Regions from separate parts of the Azospirillum sp. 11R-A genome, predicted to be linked through region 2. Evidence: predicted binding sites of a transcription regulator. Region 2 holds the regulator's gene; the other holds the start of a gene.
The links. Region 2 encodes PhoB, which activates phosphate uptake and scavenging genes when phosphate is short. Its sites were predicted from a motif close to TNTCATAAAACTGTCA; they were not measured.
Positions count from the first base shown of each region.

Region 1: the regulator PhoB is predicted to act here: its motif matches at 3,360-3,375, upstream of pstS (phosphate ABC transporter substrate-binding protein PstS).

Region 1 covers NZ_JBCEBL010000016.1:143,634-153,845, reverse strand. Annotated here, with positions in the region: gene VH569_RS21150 (glutathione S-transferase N-terminal domain-containing protein) at 1-425, shown strand, start outside; gene VH569_RS21145 (methyl-accepting chemotaxis protein) at 709-3,318, shown strand; gene pstS (phosphate ABC transporter substrate-binding protein PstS) at 3,519-4,586, shown strand; gene pstC (phosphate ABC transporter permease subunit PstC) at 4,695-5,678, shown strand; gene pstA (phosphate ABC transporter permease PstA) at 5,684-6,565, shown strand; gene pstB (phosphate ABC transporter ATP-binding protein PstB) at 6,634-7,431, shown strand; gene VH569_RS21120 (ferredoxin reductase family protein) at 7,686-9,125, opposite strand; gene VH569_RS21115 (TCR/Tet family MFS transporter) at 9,374-10,212, shown strand, end outside.
Region 2 covers NZ_JBCEBL010000006.1:168,164-178,375, reverse strand. Annotated here, with positions in the region: gene VH569_RS11670 (helix-turn-helix domain-containing protein) at 1-319, opposite strand, end outside; gene VH569_RS11665 (ATP-binding protein) at 490-2,124, shown strand; gene VH569_RS11660 (PstS family phosphate ABC transporter substrate-binding protein) at 2,253-3,305, shown strand; gene pstC (phosphate ABC transporter permease subunit PstC) at 3,332-4,714, shown strand; gene pstA (phosphate ABC transporter permease PstA) at 4,707-6,032, shown strand; gene pstB (phosphate ABC transporter ATP-binding protein PstB) at 6,038-6,868, shown strand; gene phoB (phosphate regulon transcriptional regulator PhoB) at 6,971-7,675, shown strand; gene VH569_RS11635 (SAM hydrolase/SAM-dependent halogenase family protein) at 7,763-8,491, shown strand; gene VH569_RS11630 (Bax inhibitor-1/YccA family protein) at 8,610-9,335, opposite strand; gene VH569_RS11625 (ABC transporter permease) at 9,482-10,212, opposite strand, start outside.

The DNA of each region.
Region 1 (10,212 bases), on a different contig from region 2:
TCACGCTGTTCGACAGCCCGGTGATCGTCGAGTATCTCGATTCGCTGGGCGACCGGGCGCCGCTGTTCCCGCCGGCCGGACCGGCGCGCTGGATGGCGCTGCGTCAGCAGGCCATCGCTGACGGCATCTGCGACGCCGCCATCCTGCGCCGGCTGGAATCCATGCGTCCGGATGGCGAGAAATCGGCCAACTGGATGGAGCGCCAGCGCAAGGCGGTGGCCCGTTCGCTCGACCTGCTGGAGGCGGAGGCCGCGTCGCTGGAGGGGGAGGCCACCATCGGCAGCCTGTCGGTGCTGGTGGCGCTCGGTTACCTCGATTTCCGCTTTGGACACGAGGATTGGCGCGTGGGTCGCCCGGCGCTGACCGGCTGGTTCACCAATGCCTCTGACCGTGACAGCCTGCGGCGGACGGCACCGCCGGTGTAACGTCGGCGCTCCGTCCAGATTTTACGCGGTATGCGTGCAGTAACGCGGCGCCCGGCCCAGTCGGGCGCCGCTATTCGTTTCACGCGCTGTTTACGTTCGATTCACCATGACCGCCTGCGCGACCGATGATTTCCGGCGCGCAGCAATCTTTCGATTGTGCTTAGCGAAAACTTCATCCAACCGTCACCGATTCATCCAACCAGAAGGGCTACCCATGGCACCGGCCGGCTTGCGGAGAACCGCAGGCGCGGTACGGACAACCTCCAAGCCACGGGTGGCCCATATGGCAAAGCCTATCGACCAGCGTCGGCGGTCCGGCATCAAGTCGAAGATGCTGATCGCCTTCGGAACCGTGGCGGCACTGCCCTGCATCGCGGCGGTGGTCGGTTGGATGTCCTACGGCGCTGTCCGCGGCCATGTCGCCGACATCACCGGCACCCAGGTGCCGGTGCTCAGCGCCGCCCACGGCCTTGCCACCACCACGGCGCGGGTGCTGGCGCTGGGGCCGCTGATCGACGCCGCATCGTCGGAAGAGGATCTGGTCCGGCTGCGCAACGCAGCGGGCGAGCAGCGCCGGGCGCTGGACGGTCAGCTCGCCCAGCTGGCCGTCGGACATGGCCATACCGGTGGCGATGCGGCCCGCGTCGCCGAACTGACCGGCACCGCGCGCTCGCTGCTGGGCACCATCGATGCGCTGGAGACGGCGACCGGCCGGCGGCTGACCTTGCAGGAACAGCGCAGCGGCCGGCTGGCGGAGTTGAGCGATGCCCACGCCCGGCTGCTCGCTGCGCTGAAGCCGGACATGCAGGCCTCGCGAGAGCAGCTGGCCCAGGCGATTTCCGCGATGGTGCAGGCGACCTCCGAATCCTCCGCGGTGATCGGCGCCGAGCTGGGGCAGACGGTGATCCCGCTGTTCCAACTGCGCGGTGCCGAGGCGGCCCTTGCCAAATCGCTGCTGATCGGCGCCTTTGAGACCAACCGGTCCAAGGTGATGTCGCTGTCCACCGACTTCGACTCCGCCCTGTCCGACCTTCAGGGCGCGCTGCGTCCGTTGGCGAAAAGCGAGGCGGCGGCTCCGGTCGTTGCGACGATCAACGAGCTTGCCGCCTTCGGCGACGGCGATGCCAGCGTCTACACCCGCCGCGTCCGCCAGCTCACCCCCGGCATTCCGGAAGCGGAAGGGCAGAAGCTGACCGAGTCGCTGAACGCCAGCGTCGACGACATCGTCCGGCTGGACCGCGATGCCAACGCCCGCATGCTGCCGCTGATGCTGAATTCGCGTGGCCGCATCGCCGAGGCCGGCAACGCGATCGCCGAGCGGATGCAGGATCTGTCCACAAACACGGTCCCGGCGGCGCAGCAGCGCTACACCGTGCTGAGCGGCCTGATGGCCGACGCCAATTTGCTGGCCGGCAAGCTGGCGGAAGCCGGCAACGCCGAGACGCCGGCCCGTCTGGCTGCCGCCCGCCGCATGCTGGACCCGCTGGCGGCAACGATCCGCGGCACCTTGACCGCCTCCGGCGACGATCTGGGGGCCGAGGTGCGCCGGCTGGCGGAGCGGCTGCTGGCTCTCGGCTTCGGCAACGACGGCATCCTGGCGCTGCGGACCGGCGAACTGGCGGCCTATGCCGAGAATGCCACGCTGATCGACAGCAACCGCAGCACCGGCGCCGCCCTGACCGCCATGGTCGACGGGCTGGTCCAGGCTGCGGAAAGGGCGACCGCCGACGGGGCCGCCGCCGCCCACGAGGCGCTGGAGCGCACCAATCAGGTTCAAATCCTGCTGGCGACCGCCGGCGTGCTGCTGGCCGGTCTGATCGTCTCGCTCTATGTCGGCCGCCGCGTCGTCGGCCGGATGGAGACGCTCGCCGATGCCATGCGCCGGGTTGCCGACGGCGACCTGACGGTGGAGCAGAAGGCCGACGGCAATGACGAGATCACCGACATGGCCCGCGCGCTGTTCGTCTTCATCGCCAACGCCCGCGCCATGGAAGAGGCGCACGAGAAGGTGGAGATCGAGCGCCGCAACGCCGCGTCGGCCCGCCGCACCAGCATGCTGGAGATCGCCGACCAGTTCGAACGCAACGTGCTGAGCAGCGTCGAGACGCTGGCCGAGGCCGCGCGCCAGATGGCCGCCCGCGCCCGCTCGCTGACCGACATCGCCGCCAACGCCAACGACCGCGCCGATGCCGCGATGCAACTGTCCGGCGAGATGGCGGCGGGGATCCAGCAGGTGGCGACCGCCGCCTCGGAAATCTCCCAGTCCATCGCCGAGATCAGCAAGCGCACCGGCGAATCGGCCCGCATCATCGGCGACACCGCCGCAGGCGCCGAGCAGGTGAAGGCCACCGTCGCCGACCTGTCGAGCACGGCGGGAGAGATCGGCACCGTCGTCGGGCTGATCGACGAGATCGCCGGCCAGACCAACCTGCTGGCGCTGAACGCCACCATCGAGGCGGCGCGGGCAGGGGAGATGGGCCGCGGTTTCGCCGTGGTCGCCGGAGAGGTGAAGGCCCTTGCCGGCCAGACCGCCCAGGCCACCGCCGAGATCGCCCGCCAGATCGCCGCGACCCAGGCCGCCAGCCGCGAGACGGCGGAGGTGGTGGCGGCCATGGCCGGCAGCGTCCAGCGCATCGAATCCAACGCCTCGGCCATCGCCGCGGCGGTGGAGGAGCAGGCGACCATCACGTCGAGCATCGTCGACAGCTCCCACCGCGTGGCGGTCGGCACCCAGGCGGCGTCGGACCATGTCGCCGGCCTTTCCGAGGCCGCGGCCAAGGTGCGCGCTCAAGCCGGCGACGTGCTGCTGGTGGCGGAAGGCCTGTCGCACGAGGCGACCAGCCTCGGCTCCGCCGTGCATCTGTTCCTCCAGGAAATCCGGGCCGCGCGATGAGCCTTCCCAGGACTCCGCGTTCCCGGTCGCGAACGGGTCGGTTTCATAAAACTGACACGTAAACAAAACAAACCCGTCACCGGCGGCGGCTATGGTCACCGCGACGAAGAAGGCGGGTTACGACATCCGGCCAAGGCCGGGCTTTTCCGAAGAACCCAACCAAACCGTCCAAACCTATCGGGAGTTTAGCCGTGAAAACCATGACCTCGGCGTTCGTTCGCTGCGCTGCCTTCGGTGCCCTGGCCGTCCTGTCCGTGTCGGTCGCCCCGATTTCGGTCGCTTCGGCCGCCGACATCTCCGGCGCCGGCGCCACCTTCCCGTATCCGATCTATGCCAAGTGGGCCGACGCCTACAAGAAGGAGACGGGCACGGGCCTGAACTACCAGTCGATCGGTTCGGGCGGCGGCATCAAGCAGATCAAGGCCAAGACGGTCACCTTCGGCGCGTCGGACATGCCGCTGAAGCCGGAAGAGCTGGAGCAGGCCGGTCTGATCCAGTTCCCGATGATCATGGGCGGCGTGGTTCCGGTCGTGAACCTGAAGGGCATCAAGGCCGGCGAGGTCAAGCTGTCGGGCACCGTTCTCGCCAACATCTACATGGGCGAGATCACCAAGTGGAACGACGCGCAGATCAAGGCGCTGAACCCCAACGTCAACCTGCCGAACACCGCCATCGCCCCGGTCTACCGCTCTGACGGGTCGGGCACCAACTTCCTGTTCACCGACTACCTGTCGAAGACCAGCCCGAAGTTCAAGACCCAGATCGGCGCCAACACCTCCGTCCAGTGGCCGGCCGGCATCGGCGCCAAGGGCAACGAAGGCGTGGCCAACATGGTCAAGCAGACGGACGGCTCGATCGGCTACGTCGAATACGCCTACGCCAAGCAGAACAACATCACCCACCTCGACCTGCAGAACAAGGACGGCAAGACCGTCTCCCCGAAGATCGAGGCCTTCCAGGCTGCCGCCGCCAACGCCGACTGGGCCAATGCCAGGGGCTACTACGTCCTGCTGACCGACGAGCCGGGTGCTGACAGCTGGCCGATCACCGGCGCCAGCTTCATCCTGATGTACAAGGCCCCGCAGGACGTGGCGTCTTCGGCCGAAGCGCTGAAGTTCTTCGACTGGGCCTACAAGAACGGCGGCAAGATGGCCACCGATCTGGACTATGTCCCGATGCCGGAAGCCGTGGTGTCGCTGGTCCAGAAGACCTGGTCGCAGACCATCCAGGCCGACGGCAAGCCGGTCTGGACCGCGTCGGCCAAGTAACGACGGCCAACCGACCTCGGGCGGGCCGCCGGCCGGCTCGCCCGAGGGCATGATCGCCGGAGGGGACGGAAATTGCGCCGTCCCCCCCGCACGCCTCACGGAGCGGCCATGACCGAGATCGCGCTGACCTTGACCGACGCACACGCCTCCACCGCCCGCCGGGCCCGCCGCCAGCGCCTGCAGGATGCGGCTTTCCGCAACGCCACCCTCGCATTCGCGCTGCTCGTCCTGCTGATCCTGGGCGGCGTCACGGTTTCCCTGATCGACGGCGCGCTGCCGGCACTCCGCGCGTTCGGCTTCGGATTCGTCGCAACCGAAGTCTGGAACCCGGTGTCGGAGGAATTCGGCGCGCTCGCCCCCATTTACGGCACGCTGATAACGTCGGTCATCGCCATGGCTGTCGGCATCCCCGTCAGCTTCGGCATCGCCCTGTTCATCACCGAGATGTGCCCCGCCTGGCTGAAGCGCCCGCTCGGCGTCGCCATCGAGCTGCTCGCCGGCATCCCCAGCATCATCTACGGCATCTGGGGCCTGTTCGTCTTCGCCCCCTTCATGCAGTCGACCATCCAGCCCTTCCTGATCAATACGCTGGGCCAGATCCCCGGCATCGGCAACCTGTTCATGGGCCCGCCCTACGGCATCGGCATCCTGACCGCCGGCCTGATCCTGGGCATCATGGTTCTGCCCTTCATCACCTCCATCACCCGCGACGTCTTCGAGACGGTGCCGCCGATGGTGCGTGAATCCGCCTACGGGCTGGGGGCCACCACCTGGGAGGTGGTGTGGAACGTGGTGCTGCCCTACACCCGCACCGGCGTCGTCGGCGGCGTGATGCTGGGGCTGGGCCGCGCGCTGGGCGAGACGATGGCGGTGACCTTCGTCATCGGCAACGCGCACCGCATCAGCTCCTCGATCATGGCACCGGGCACGACGATCTCGGCCTCCATCGCCAACGAGTTCACCGAGGCGGTGGGCGACGTCTACACCTCGTCGCTGGTGGCGCTCGGTCTGATCCTGTTCCTGATCACCTTCGCCGTCCTGTCGATCGCCAAGCTGATGCTGCTGCGCCTGCAGCGCAAGGCCGGAGTCTGAGGCCCATGACGATGTCCAATTCCGCGACGCTGGCGACGCCCATCGGCGGGCTCTATCACCGCCGGCGCATCGCCAACAAGCTGGCGCTGTCCCTGGCGCTCGGAGCCGCCGGCTTCGGCCTGTTCTGGCTGGTCGCCATCCTGTGGACGCTGCTCTACAACGGGCTGTCGGCCATCAACCTCAGCCTGTTCACCGAGAACACCCCGCCGCCGGGCGGCGAGGGCGGCCTGTTGAACGCCATCTTCGGCAGCGTCGTCATGACGTCGGTCGCCACCCTGGTCGGAACGCCGGTCGGCGTGCTGGCCGGCACCTATCTGGCGGAGTTCGGCCGCGGTACCAAGCTGGCCGAGGTGGTCCGCTTCATCAACGACGTGCTGCTGAGCGCGCCGTCGATCATGGTAGGCCTGTTCGTCTACGAGGTGCTGGTGATCCGCATGGGCCATTTCTCGGCCTGGGCCGGCGCCATGGCGCTGGCGGTGCTGGTCATCCCGGTCGTCGTCCGCACGACCGAGGACATGCTGAAGCTGGTGCCCAACAGCCTGCGCGAGGCCGCCGCCGCGCTCGGCGCTCCGCAGTGGAAGGTCATCACCATGGTGGCCTACCGCGCCGCCCGCAACGGTATGATCACCGGTGTGCTGCTGGCCGTTGCCCGCATCAGCGGCGAAACCGCACCGCTGCTGTTCACCGCCCTGAACAACCAGTTCTGGAGCGCGGACATGAACGCGCCGATGGCCAACCTGCCGGTGGTCATATTCCAGTACGCGATGTCGCCCTATGAGGACTGGCGCCAGCTGGCCTGGGGCGGAGCGCTGCTGATCACGGTCGCCATCCTGCTCCTCAACATCGGCGCCCGGCTGCTGGCCGGTCTCGGCACGACGAGAAAGTAACCATGACGATGACCCACATGGACGCCAACAGCCACGCCCACGGCAGCCACCCGATGCCCCCCGGCATGATGGCCGGAGCCGCCGCCGACCGTGCCATCGCCGGTGCCGGCCTGCCCGAGAAGATCACCGTCCGCAACCTGGACTTCTTCTATGACGGCTATCGCGCGCTGAAGAGCATCTCGCTGCCGCTCTACGACCGTCAGGTCACCGCCTTCATCGGCCCGTCGGGCTGCGGCAAGTCGACCCTGCTGCGCATCCTGAACCGGATGTACGACCTCTATCCCAAGCAGGTCGCCACCGGCGAGGTCATGCTGGACGGCGTCAACATCCTGTCGCCCAAGCAGGACCTGAACCTGCTGCGTGCCCGCGTCGGCATGGTGTTCCAGAAGCCGACGCCGTTCCCGATGTCGATCTACGACAACATCGCCTTCGGCGTGAAGCTGTACGAGAAGCTGTCCCGCGCCGATATGGACGAGCGGATTGAATTCTCGCTGCGCCGCGCAGCATTGTGGGACGAGGTGAAGGACAAGCTGCGCCAGAACGGCATGAGCCTGTCCGGCGGCCAGCAGCAGCGCCTCTGCATCGCCCGAGCCATTGCGGTGAAGCCGTCGGTTCTGCTGCTGGACGAGCCGACCTCGGCGCTCGATCCGATCTCCACCGCCAAGTGCGAGGAGCTGATCGACGAGCTGCGGTCCGACTACTGCATCGCCATCGTGACCCACAACATGCAGCAGGCTGCCCGCATCTCCAACTTCACCGCCTTCATGTATCTGGGCGAACTGATCGAGTTCGGGAACACGGAAGAGATCTTCACCAACCCGACCAAGGAAAAGACCTCCGAATACATCACCGGCCGTTTCGGCTGATACGTTTGCGCCAAGCCCAGTGAAGCAAAAGGCTCCCGCTGCCATCCGGTGGCGGGAGCCTTTTGTTTTTTTCCTCGATCAGGATTCGGCAGGCTATGAAGCAGCGGAGGCTTCTCTGGTTTTATAAATTTCCATAATCATCCTTATGTGTTTCTTGCCGCTTGGGCGGTGGGTTCTATTCTGAAGTGCAACTTTCTTGTACGGCAGGTTCACGCGCCGTCAGGGTCTGGCTTCCCCCACTCCCCCTGCGACGCTCATCGCATTTCGAAAAGCTCCTGGTGGAAGCGCTGTTCCACCGGCATTCCTTGAGCCGCAAAATCCTGCCGCAGCGCCTGCCCGAATCCCGTCGGGCCGCAGAACCAGATGCTGGCGTCGCGCCATCCTGGGACGGCTGCGCGGATGCGCTCCCCGGTCAGCTGGCCATCGCGGCCATCGACCAGCACGTGCAGGCACACGCCCGCGGCAGCGGCGTCGGCGGTCAGTCTGGTGATGGCGTCCTCGTCATAATCGCGTGTGGTGTGGAAGAAGTGGATGGCTTGCGGAGGCCGCTCCGGATGCATTGCCAGATACTTCATGCGGGCGATGAAGGGCGTCACGCCGATACCGCCGCCAACCCAGATCTGATGAGGGCATTCGTCGTCGAAGGTGAAACAGCCGTACGGCCCCTCGACCGTCACCGCCTGACCGACCTGCAGCGTGCTCGGCAGGCGCTGCGTATGGTCCCCCAGTTCCTTGATGATGAAGACGATGCGGTGCTCGGCCTCGTTCCAGGCGGAGGCAATGGTATAGGGATGCGCGCCCTCCGCGGCGTCCGACATGGCAAAGGCGAACTGGCCCGCCTTGTGACCGGGCCATCCCCGCGGCACGTCGATCTCCGCCTCCAGCACGCGCAGGCCCGGATAGGTGTGGAGGGCACAGATGGTGCCCGGAATCCGCCGGCCGGCACCGACGCGGCCCAGCAGGGACAGGACGGCGGCCCATGTGCCGCTGGCGAGCAACGCTCCGAGAACCCAGCCGATGGGCGCGGTCCAGTAAGCGAATTTGGTGAGGATGACGGTGTGGAAGGCCAGCACCAGATAGGCGATCGGCAGCAGGCGGTGAGTCCGAAGGAACAGCCGGTATGGGAAGCTATTGATCAGTGCGAGCACGATCAGCAGCAGAATGGCATAGAATGCCCATTCACCCACCGCTTCCGCGATGCCGCGCAGATCCATGAACGATTGGGCGACCGGGTTGTCCGGCGTTGCACCCGATGCTGCACCTAGTGCTGCACGCGGACCGCGCCGAGGCCGGTCCAGCCAGCCCCAACCCACCGCCCATTTCGTTCCCTGCGCCCAAAACCAATGGACGACCGCGAACGCGAGGGCGCCGATGCCCAGCCATTTGTGCAGGCAGTACATCTTGTCCAGACCGCCGAACCATGTTTCGGGCCAGCGCGGGCGCAAAGCCAGGATCATGGCGACGCTCATGCAGCCGATGGCGATCACGCCACTGTGCTGGACCATGGCGGCGCGGAACGCGAAGTAGCCGGTCCATTGCAGGATCGAGGGGTCGGCGGCGAGCCACAGCACGCTCAACAGCGCTAGAAGCCCCCAAAAGGATAGCTTGATCCTCTGCATGGCGACCTTCCTCCTGCTGTGCCGCCGAGGAAGCGGCAGTGCATGAATGATTTTACCGATGGCGACGGTGAACAAGCCGATTTCATGAAATACAGCCATCCGCAGCCGGAGCAGGTGCGGAGTCCGTCGTGGCTCATGATGAATAGGGGCGCACGCTCACCCGGCAAAACATATCCGCTATCGGAAATATTTCGCTTCACAACAGGCCGCATGCAGCCTATGATCCACCCCACCTTCGCGATGCCGTCCGGTCCGCCCATTCCGGCCGGGGCACGCCCGCGCCCCTTTTGGACGCTTACATCTTTTGATTCCAAAGGTTTTCCATGTCGTCCGTTCGTCCGCGCAAGGCCGCGATAGCCTTCATTCTCGTCACCGCCGCACTCGACATCGTTGCGATGGGCATCGTCATTCCGGTGCTGCCGGCGCTCATCGAGGAGTTCGCCGGGGCCGATGCGCAGGCCGGCACCATCAACGGCGCGCTGGTGGCGCTGTGGGCGCTGATGCAGTTCTTCTCCTCGCCGGTGATCGGGTCGCTGTCGGACCGTTTCGGCCGGCGGCCGGTGATCCTGCTGTCGGCGCTGGGGCTGGCGGCGGACTATGTGCTGATGGCGGTGGCGCCGAATTTGTGGTGGCTGGTGCTCGGCCGTGCCGTTGCCGGCATCACCTCCTCCAGCTTCACCACGGTCTTCGCCTATATGGCCGACGTGACGCCGCCGGAGCAGCGGGCGCGTGCCTATGGCCTGATCGGTGCCGCCTTCAGCGCCGGCTTCATCGCCGGACCGCTGCTGGGCGGAGTGCTGGGCGAGATCTCGCCGCGGGCACCCTTCTGGGGTGCCGGCCTGCTCAGCGGGCTTGCCTTCCTCTATGGTCTGGCGGTGCTGCCGGAATCGCTTCCGCAGGAAAGCCGCATGGCCTTTTCCTGGCGCCGGGCCAACCCGTTCGGAGCGTTCCAGCTGCTGCGCTCGCACCCGGAACTGTCGGGTCTGGCGATGGTCAATTTCATGTTGCACGTCTCCCACCAGGTCTTCCCCGCCGTCTTCGTGCTTTATGCAGCGCACCGCTATGGCTGGAGTGCGTGGGATGTGGGGCTTCTGCTGTCGATGGTCGGTGCGCTCGACATGCTCGTGCAGGGGCTGGTGGTGTCACGCGTGGTGAAATGGCT
Region 2 (10,212 bases):
ACGGATAGCCCGGCGGCGACAGGTTGCGGCGGCGGTAGCCGGTGGCGGGGTCGGTCCAGGCGATCTGGTCGGCGCGGCGAACCACCGGGTCGGCGTCCGCGCGCTCGGCCTCGGCGAACAGCGTCGCCAGGGTCACGCCGAGCCCGGCGGCGAGCCGCTCCAGCACCGACGCCGTCGGGCTGCTCTGCCCCCGCTCCACCAGCGAGATCATCGAGCGGCTGACGCCCGACCGTTCGGCCAGGCCGTCCAGCGTCAGGCTGCGGTCCGCCCGCAGGGCACGCAGCCGGACGGCAAGCCGGCTGTCGATGTCGTTTTCCATCTTTTCCATGAAGATAGAATAAAGTTCTAAGATATTGGAGTCAACGGCCGGCCGCACAGTCTCCGCCATGAATCTTTTATGACCGCCGCGCGAGCGTCGCGGCGATGGTGTAGAAGGGCTGGACCCGCGCATTCCCGGTCCGTCTCCACCCTCAAATCCGGTGCCACCCCATGCGCCAGAAGGCGTCGCCGCCCACCCCGCTTCTGACCGCCATCCTGCTGATGCTGGCCCCCCTTGCCGGCGTGCTGACCTGGGCGGTCTATAGCGGGGCCTTGCATGGCGGGCTGGCGCTGGCGGCGGGCGTCGCGGCCCTGGCGGGGGCGGTCCAGATCCTGCGGACCTACCGCCGCGACGCCAACGCGGTGACCGACTATGCCGCCCGGCTGGCCGAAACCGACGAGCCGCTGGCCCCGGCCGGGACGCCGCCCGCCCTGAAGGCGCTGGCCGCCACCATCGGTCGCCTGCACCGGGTCGGGCTGCGCCGCGCCGAAAGCGTGCGGATGCAGCTGGACGCCGACGAGGCGGTGATCGACGCCCTGCCCGCCCCGCTGCTGCTGATGGATGCCGACCGGCAGGTGGTGCGCGCCAACCAGACGGCGCGGGAGCTGTTCGGCGACAAGATCGTCGACCGCGACCTCGCCTCGTCCCTGCGGACGCCGGCGGTGCTGGAGGCGGTGGATTCGGTGCTGCGCGGCGGGGCGTCCCGCATCATCGAGTTCACCCTGCCGGTCCCGGTGGAGCGCAGTTTCGAAGCGCAGGTGAAGCCCTTCCAGCGGCTGGTGCCGGAACCCGACCCCTCGCTGCTGGATGGCGAGATCGAGGAGGAGCCGGCGCCGCGTCCGCCCACCGTCGCCCGCATGGCGATCCTGACCCTGCACGACGTCACCGCCGCCCGCCGGTCGGAACAGATGCGCGCCGACTTCATCGCCAATGCCAGCCACGAGCTGCGCACGCCGCTGTCGTCGCTGCTGGGCTTCATCGAGACGCTGCGCGGCCCGGCCCGCGACGATCCGGAGGCGCAGGACCGGTTCCTGGCGATCATGCACGATCAGGCCAGCCGGATGACCCGTCTGGTCAACGACCTGCTGTCGCTGTCGCGCATCGAGCTGGACGAGCACATGCAGCCCAACGGGCGGGTCGATGTGGTGGAGGAGTTGGAGAACGTCATCGCCGCACTTCAGCTGAAGGCGGCGGAGCGCCGCATCCGCCTGCGCATGGAGGCGCCGGAGGATTTGCCGCCGGTCGTCGGCGACGAGGACCAGCTGACTCAGGTCTTCCAGAACCTCGTCAGCAACGCGATCAAATACACGCGCGAGGACACCGACGTGACCGTCAGCGTGGCGCTGGCCGACGGTGCCGCGGTGGGCTTCACCGGCCTGCCGGCGCCCGGCGCTGCCGCGAAGGACAAGCGGGTCGGGCGCGGCGGCACGGCCATGGTGTCGGTGTCGGTGCGCGACCGCGGCGACGGCATCGCCCGCACCCACCTGCCCCGCCTGACCGAGCGCTTCTACCGCGTCGATGCCGCGCGGTCGCGCGCCATGGGCGGCACCGGGCTGGGGCTGGCCATCGTCAAGCACATCCTGAACCGCCACCGTGGCCGGCTGACCATCGAAAGCGAGGTCGGGGTGGGCAGCGCCTTCACGGTTTATCTGCCGGCGGTCGGGGAGACGGTTTCCCCCTCTCTCCCCCGGGGAGAGGGCCGGGGTGAGGGGGAGACGCGTCAGGATTTTCGTGGAAGGGCCGCCGCGCTTCCCCCTCACCCTAACCCTCTCCCCGGGGGAGAGAGGGGATATGGCGGGGTGTGAGAGAGGCGGGGTGCTCTGTGACGCTGTCATGAAAGCGTCATAAAAACGTAATCAATCGGTCGCCCTCCGGGTCTATGGTCCGCGCCATTCCGCTGGACCAGTCTCCGTTTCCTCAAGGAGGGGCACCCGTGACCACCCGGACCCATGTTGTCGCCGCGACCGCCCTGGGCCTGACCCTGACCCTGGCCCTCGGCCTTGCCGCCCCGGCCTGGGCGCAGTCGCGCGACCAGATCCGCGCGGTCGGCTCCTCCACCGTCTTCCCCTTCACCACCGCGGTGGCGGAGGCCTTCGGCAAGATCGGCAAGTTCAAGACCCCGGTGATCGAATCGACCGGCACCGGCGGCGGGCTGAAGCTGTTCTGCGCCGGCGTCGGCCCGGCCCATCCCGACATCGCCAACGCCTCGCGCCGGATCAAGAGGTCGGAGGTCGACCAGTGCGCCGGCAACGGCGTCACCACGATGACCGAGCTGAAGATCGGCTATGACGGCATCGCGCTGGCCTCCTCCCGGAAGGCGGCGCCGGTGTCGCTGTCCACCGTCCTCCTGTGGAAGGCGCTGGCGAAGGAGGTGCCGGTGAACGGTGCCCTGGTCGCCAATCCTTACAAGCTGTGGTCCGACATCGACCCGTCGCTGCCCAAGGCGGCGATCGAGGTGCTGGGGCCGCCGCCCACCTCCGGGACGCGCGACACCTTCAACGAGCTGGCGATGCTGGAAGGCTGCAGGAAGCTGGCCGAGGTCGCCAAGGCCGTCCCCGACGAAAAGGCGCGCGAGCGCGCCTGCATGACCATTCGCGAGGACGGCGCCTATGTCGAGGCCGGCGAGAACGACAATCTGATCGTCCAGAAGCTGCTCGCCAACCCCAACGCCTTCGGCGTCTTCGGCTACAGCTACCTCGACCAGAACCGCGACACCTTGCAGTCGGCGAAGATGGACGGGGTGGAGCTGACGGCGGAGACGGTGGCCGCCGGCAAGTACGAGCTGGCCCGCCCGCTCTACATCTATGTCAAGAACGCCCATGCCGGCGTCATCCCCGGCATCCGCGAGTTCATCGGCGAATACACGTCGGAACGGGCGATGGGCGACGACGGCTATCTGGTCGACAAGGGCCTGATCCCGGAGCCGAAGGCGCTGCGCGACGCCGCCCGCGTCGAGGCGGTCAACCTGACGCCGCTCCAGTTCTGACCAACTTCTCCTCTTGAGCGACCCGCATGCAGCTGACCCTCCTCGCCCTGATCCTGGCCCTGCTCACCGTGATCGGCTTCACGATCGGCCGGTCGCGGGCGGCGGCGTCCGTCGGCGGCCGGGTGGCGGAGCTGCATTCGGTCCCCTCCTATCACGGCGTCTATGTCGCGCTGTGGGCCGGGCTGCCGGCGCTGCTGCTGTTCGTCGCCTGGACGGCGTCGGAAGGCTGGTTCGCCATGCAGCTGGTGCTGTCGGCCCTGCCGGAGCGGCTGACCACCGGCGACGGCCAGTCGGTCGCCCTGCTGAAGGCGGACATCCTCAACCTCGCCCGCGGCATCTCGACCGGGCGCGAGGCCGATCCGCTGGTGGTCGAGGCGGCGCGCCGCTATGCCGCCCTGCGCGACCTCGCCGGCTGGAGCCTGCTGGCGCTTGGCGCCAGCCTTGCCGTCGCCGGGCTGGCCTGGGGCCGCCGGCGCATCGGCCCGGACCTGCGCGCCCGCCCGGCGGTGGAGCGGGTGGTGCGGGTGGCGCTGGTCGTCTGTTCCCTGGTCGCCATCCTGACCACGGTCGGCATCGTGCTGTCGCTGCTGTTCGAGGCGCTGCGCTTCTTCAGCGTCGTCTCGCCGCTCGACTTCCTGTTCGGCACCCATTGGAGCCCGCAGATGGCGATGCGGGCCGATCAGGTCGGCTCCAGCGGCTCCTTCGGCGCGATCCCGCTGTTCGCCGGCACGCTGCTCATCACCGTCATTGCGATGCTGGTGGCGGTGCCGGTCGGGCTGATGGCGGCGATCTACATGTCGGAATATGCCGGGCGCGGCGTGCGCACTTGGCTGAAGCCGGCGCTGGAGATCCTGGCCGGCATCCCGACCGTGGTCTACGGCTTCTTCGCCGCGCTGACGATGGCGCCCTTCGTCCGCTCGGTCGGCGAGGCGCTGGGGCTGGACGTCAGTTCGGAATCGGCGCTGGCCGCCGGCATCGTCATGGGGGTGATGATCATCCCCTTCGTCAGCTCGCTGTCGGACGACGTCATCAACGCGGTGCCGCAGAGCTTGCGCGACGGCTCCTACGGCCTCGGCGCCACCAAGTCGGAAACCATCAGGCAGGTGGTGCTGCCGGCGGCGCTGCCGGGCATCGTCGCCGCGGTGATGCTGGCGGTCAGCCGCGCCATCGGCGAGACGATGATCGTCACCATGGCGTCGGGCCTGACCGCCAACATGACCGCCAACCCGTTGCAGGCGGTGACCACCGTCACCACCCAGATCGCCACGCTGCTGGTCGGCGACCAGGAGTTCGACAGCCCGAAGACGCTGTCGGCCTTCGGCCTTGGCCTCGTGCTGTTCCTCGTCACGCTCTGCCTCAACATGGTCGCCCTGCGGGTGGTCCGGACCTATCGGGAAAAATATGACTGACCTCGTCGAGCGGGACGCGGCGGCCGTGACGCCTTCCTCCGCCCCTGCCCCTGCCTCCTCCACCGCGCCGAAGTCGCGCCTGCGCAGCGAGGCCTTTGCCCGCCGCCTGCGCGCCCGCCATGCGGCGGAGCGCCGCTTCCGGCTGGCCGGCGCCGCCGCGGTGGCGCTGGCGGCGCTGATGCTGGTGCTGCTGCTGGGATCCATCGTCGCCAAGGGTGCCAGTGCCTTCCTGGAGGCCCGCATCCGGCTGGAGGTGACGCTCGACCCGGCGGAGGTCGCCGACCGCAACTACACCGCCCTGCTGCGCCGGGCGCTCTACGCCCAGTTCCCCCAGGTGACCGACCGCGCCGGCCGCCGCGTGCTGAACGACCTGCTGTCGTCGGGCGCGCCCTACGAGCTGGAGGCGATGGTGGCAAAGAACCCGGCGCTGGCCGGCACGACGCAGACCGTCTGGGTCCGCGCCGACGACCAGATCGACCAGCTGGTGAAGGGCGCCTACCGCCGCGACCTGCCGGAGAGCGAGCGCGGGATCGGCGACGCCAAGGTCGCCGCCGCCGACGCGCTGCTGGCCTCCGGCGCCTTGGCGCAGGGCTTCAACACCACCCTGTTCACGGCCGGCGACAGTCGGGAGCCGGAACAGGCCGGCATCGGCGGCGCCATCGCCGGTTCGCTGCTGACCCTGCTGGTGACCATGGCGCTGTCGGTGCCGACCGGCATCGCCGCCGCGGTCTATCTGGAGGAGTTCGCGCCGAAGAACCGCTGGACCGACCTGATCGAGGTGAACATCAACAACCTCGCCGCGGTGCCGTCGATCATCTTCGGCCTGCTCGGCCTCGCGGTGTTCCTGGGATTCTTCGGCATGCCGCGCTCCGCCCCGCTGGTCGGCGGGCTGGTGATGGCGCTGATGACGCTGCCGGTCATCATCATCGCGTCCCGCGTCGCGCTGAAGGCGGTGCCGCCGTCGATCCGTCAGGCGGCGCTGGGCATCGGCGCCTCGCCGTTGCAGACGGTGCTGCACCATGTGCTGCCGCTGGCGATGCCCGGCATCCTGACCGGCACCATCATCGGCATGGCCCGCGCGCTGGGCGAGACGGCGCCGCTGCTGATGATCGGCATGGTCGCCTTCATCGTCGACGTGCCCCACGGGCTGACCGACAGCGCCACGGTGCTTCCGGTCCAGATCTACATGTGGGCCGACAGCCCGGAGCGGGCCTTCACCGAGCGCACCTCGGCGGCGATCCTGATCCTGCTCGGCGTCCTGATCCTGCTGAACGGCGCGGCCGTGATCCTGCGCAAGATTTTCGAGAGACGGTGGTGAGCGTCATGAGCATTCAGAACCCGCTGAAGCTGCGGCCCCGCGCCGACGACCGTCCCGGTCAACGCTCCGGCGCCGCGCTGCCCAACAAGATGACCGCCCGCGGGGTGAAGGTGTTCTACGGCGCCAAGCAGGCGTTGAAGGGCATCGACCTCGACATCCGGGAAAACCGGGTGCTGGCGCTGATCGGCCCGTCCGGCTGCGGCAAGTCGACCTTCCTGCGCTGTCTGAACCGGATGAACGACACCATCGAGGGCTGCCGGGTCGAGGGGCGGATCGCGCTCGACGGCGAGGACGTCTACGGCAAGGCGGTCGATGCGGTGCAGCTGCGCGCCCGCGTCGGCATGGTGTTCCAGAAGCCGAACCCCTTCCCGAAGTCGATCTACGACAATGTCGCCTACGGCCCGCGCATCCACGGGCTGGCCTCCGGCCGGGACGAGTTGGACGAGGTGGTGCAGACCTCGCTGAAGCGTGCCGGGCTGTGGGGCGAGGTGAAGGACCGGCTGCGCGAACCGGGCACCAGCCTGTCCGGCGGCCAGCAGCAGCGGCTGTGCATCGCCCGCGCCATCGCCGTCAGCCCCGAGGTGATCCTGATGGACGAGCCCTGCTCGGCGCTCGACCCCATCGCGACCGCCCACATCGAGGAGCTGATCGACGAGCTGCGGGCCAACTACACCATCGTCATCGTCACCCACAACATGCAGCAGGCCGCCCGCGTGTCGCAGCGCACCGCCTTCTTCCATCTGGGCGAGATGGTGGAGTGCGACGACACCGAGGAAATCTTCACCAACCCGCGCGACGAGCGCACCCAGGGCTACATCACCGGCCGCTATGGTTGAGATCCGCTCTGTGTGCCTGACGCCCGCCCCTCTTCCCTCCTTTGTTGAAAAGGCTGTGCCATGCCGGTTAACGTCGAGACGCGCGCTGTGAACGGAGCCACCATGAATGCGGCCCTGAAGCCGCTCGTCCTGATCGTCGAGGACGAGGCCGACATCCTGACGCTGCTGAAGTACAACCTGGAAAAGGAAGGCTTCCGCGTCGCCACCGCCAGCGACGGCGAGGAGGCCCTGCTGGCCGCCGGCGAACAGACGCCGCACATCGTCCTGCTGGACTGGATGCTGCCGCTGATGAGCGGGCTGGAGGTCTGCCGCCAGCTGCGCCGCAACGCCAAGACCCGCGACATCCCGATCATCATGCTGACCGCCCGCGGCGAGGAAGGCGACCGGGTGCGCGGCCTGAATTCCGGCGCCGACGACTATATCACCAAGCCCTTCTCCCCGACCGAGCTGGTCGCCCGCATGCGCGCCGTGCTGCGCCGCGCCTCGCCCGGCATGACCGACGAGGTGCTGACCTTCGCCGACGTGACGATGGATCTGGCTGCCCACCGCGTCCGCCGCAACGGCCGGGACGTACACCTCGGCCCGACCGAATTCCGCCTGCTGCGCCATTTCATGCAGCATGCCGGCCGTGTCTTCTCGCGCGAACAGCTGCTCGATCTGGTGTGGGGCCACGACGTGTACGTCGAGCCGCGTACGGTCGACGTACACATCCGCCGCCTGCGCAAGGCGATGAACGAAGAGGACGAGCTGGACCTGATCCGCACCGTGCGGTCGGCCGGCTACGCGCTCGATACCAAGTCGATGTAAGCCCAGGGTTGGGATGGGGGTAGGATGGGGGCCAAGACCACCGCAGCATTGGTGAGACTGCCCCCCATGCCGCCCTCATATCCGCCGATGATCCTGCTCTTCACCGATTTCGGGCTTTCCGGCCCCTACACCGGCCAGATGAAGGCGGTGTTGGCGCAACAGGCGCCCGGCGTGCCGGCCATCGACCTGTTCGCCGACGCCCCCGCCTTCGACCCGCAGCTGTCCGCCTATCTGCTGGCGGCCTACGCCCCGGCCTTCCCGGCCGGCAGCGTCTTCCTCTCTGTCGTCGATCCCGGCGTCGGCACCGACCGGCGGCCAGTGATGGTGGAGGCCGACGGGCGCTGGTTCGTCGGTCCCGACAACGGTCTCTTCGCCATGACCGCCCGCCGCGCAACGTCGTTAAACGCCTGGAAAATCGACTGGATCCCGGACCGGCTGTCCGCCAGCTTCCACGGCCGCGACCTGTTCGCCCCGGTCGCCGCCAGCCTCGCGACCGGCCGGACCGTCGCGCGCAGCCTGCTCGATCCCACCGCCATCGACCGTCCGGACTGGCCGGACGAACTGCCGCGCATCGTCTATGTCGATGTCTACGGCAACGCCATGACCGGGATGCGGGCCTCCGCCCTGCCCGCCGATGCGGTGCTGACCGCCGGTGGCGCCCGCATCGCCCGTGCCCGTACCTTCGGCGCCGTTGGGCCGGGAGAGCCGCTGTGGTACGAGAACTCCAACGGGCTGGCGGAGATCGCCGTCAACCGCGGGCGGGCCGACCGCGTGCTGGGTCTCAAGGTCGGCGACCCGCTGACCGTCGAGCCCTGAGCGGGCCCAAAACTGACCGCGTCCAAAAGAAAACCGCCCGGAAGCGGGTGCTTCCGGGCGGCTGGCGCATGATCCGATGCTTGTCCGATCAGGCGTCTCGGGTCGGATGTCTTTAGGCTCAGTCGTTGTTGCGCTGGCCCAGGAACTGCAGCAGGAACTGGAACAGGTTGATGAAGTCGAGATAGAGCGTCAGGGCGCCCATCAGGGCCAGCTTGCCGGTGCTCTCGTGATCGTAGCCCTCGGCGTAGCTTTCCTTGATCGCCTGGGTGTCATAGGCGGTCAGGCCGGTGAAGATCAGCACGCCGATGGCGGAGATCGCGAAGTGCAGGGCCGGCGACTGGAAGAAGATGTTCGCCAGACCGGCGATCACCAGACCGATGACGCCCATCATCAGGAACGAGCCCATCTTCGACAGGTCGGCCTTCGTGGTGTAGCCGTAGAGGCTCATCGCCAGGAAGGTCGCGGCGGTGACGAAGAAGGTCAGCGCGATCGACGCCCCGGTGAAGACCAGGAAGATGGCCGACATCGACAGGCCCATCGCGCCGCAATAGGCCCAGAAGATCATCTGTGCCGATGCGAAGGACAGGCGCTGGATGCCGAAGGACAGCACCATGACGAAGGCCAGCGGGGCCAGCATCACCACCCACTTCAGCGGGGTGCCGAAGATGGTGGCCATCATGGCCGGGCTGGACGACACGAGTGCCGCGACCAGACCCGTCAGGATCAGGCCGGCGCCCATGTAGTTGTAGACGCGCAGCATGTGCTGGCGCAGGCCTTCGTCGAAGTATCCCCGATCTGTCGCGCGGCCTGCGGTCGCGAAGCGGTTATAGGTCGGGTCTGCCATGGTTTGGTTTCCTCGATGGAATAGGGTGATCCCGTGCCAGGACATATTGGCGAGTCCGCCATGCGGTTCAATAGGAATCGGCAGCGGTTTTTCCAGATGAAATAGCTTTCACGATTCGTTTTTCCTGCGGCTTCATGACGCGGGAATCACTCGTTCCGAAGCAATGGCGCCGAAGGCTGGCCCAAAGCCCGCCAAGTACCATAGAACCCGAAAGCCAGCGTGATCGCCGTGCTCAGCAAAGCGGTGGTTATGACCGCCGACGGCAGGAAGCTCCATTCCCAATGCATCAGGAACTTCAGCACCGCCCAGGCGGTCAGCGTGCCGATGATGCCGGCGATCACCGCGGTCAGCAGGCCGAGCAGCCCGTATTCCAGCAGGAAGGCGCGCAGCACGTCGCCGCGCGTGGCCCCCAGCACCTTCAGCACCACCGCGTCGTAGACCCGGCGGCGGTGGCCGGCGGCGACCGCACCGGCCAGCACCAGCGTGCCGGCGGCCAGCGTGATGCCGGCGACGATGCGCACCGCGGTGCCGATGTGGCCCAGCATCTCCGCCACCGTGTCGAGCGCGTCCTTCACCCGCACCATGGTGATGTTGGGGAAGCGTTGCAGGACGGCGCGCTGCACCTGGGTTTCGGCGTCCGGCGTGGCGCGGACGGTGGCGACCCAGGTCTGCGGCGCCCCTTCCAGCGTGCCGGGGGCGAAGACCATGGTGAAGTTGATCGCCATGCTGCTGAAATCGGCCGAGCGCACATTGGCGACCTTCGCATCGAAGCTGCGGCCCAGGATGTTGACGGTCATGGTGGCGCCGGGACCGATGCCGAAGGCCTCGGCGACGCTCTGGTGGATGGAGATCAGCGGCGGTCCGGCATAGTCGGTCG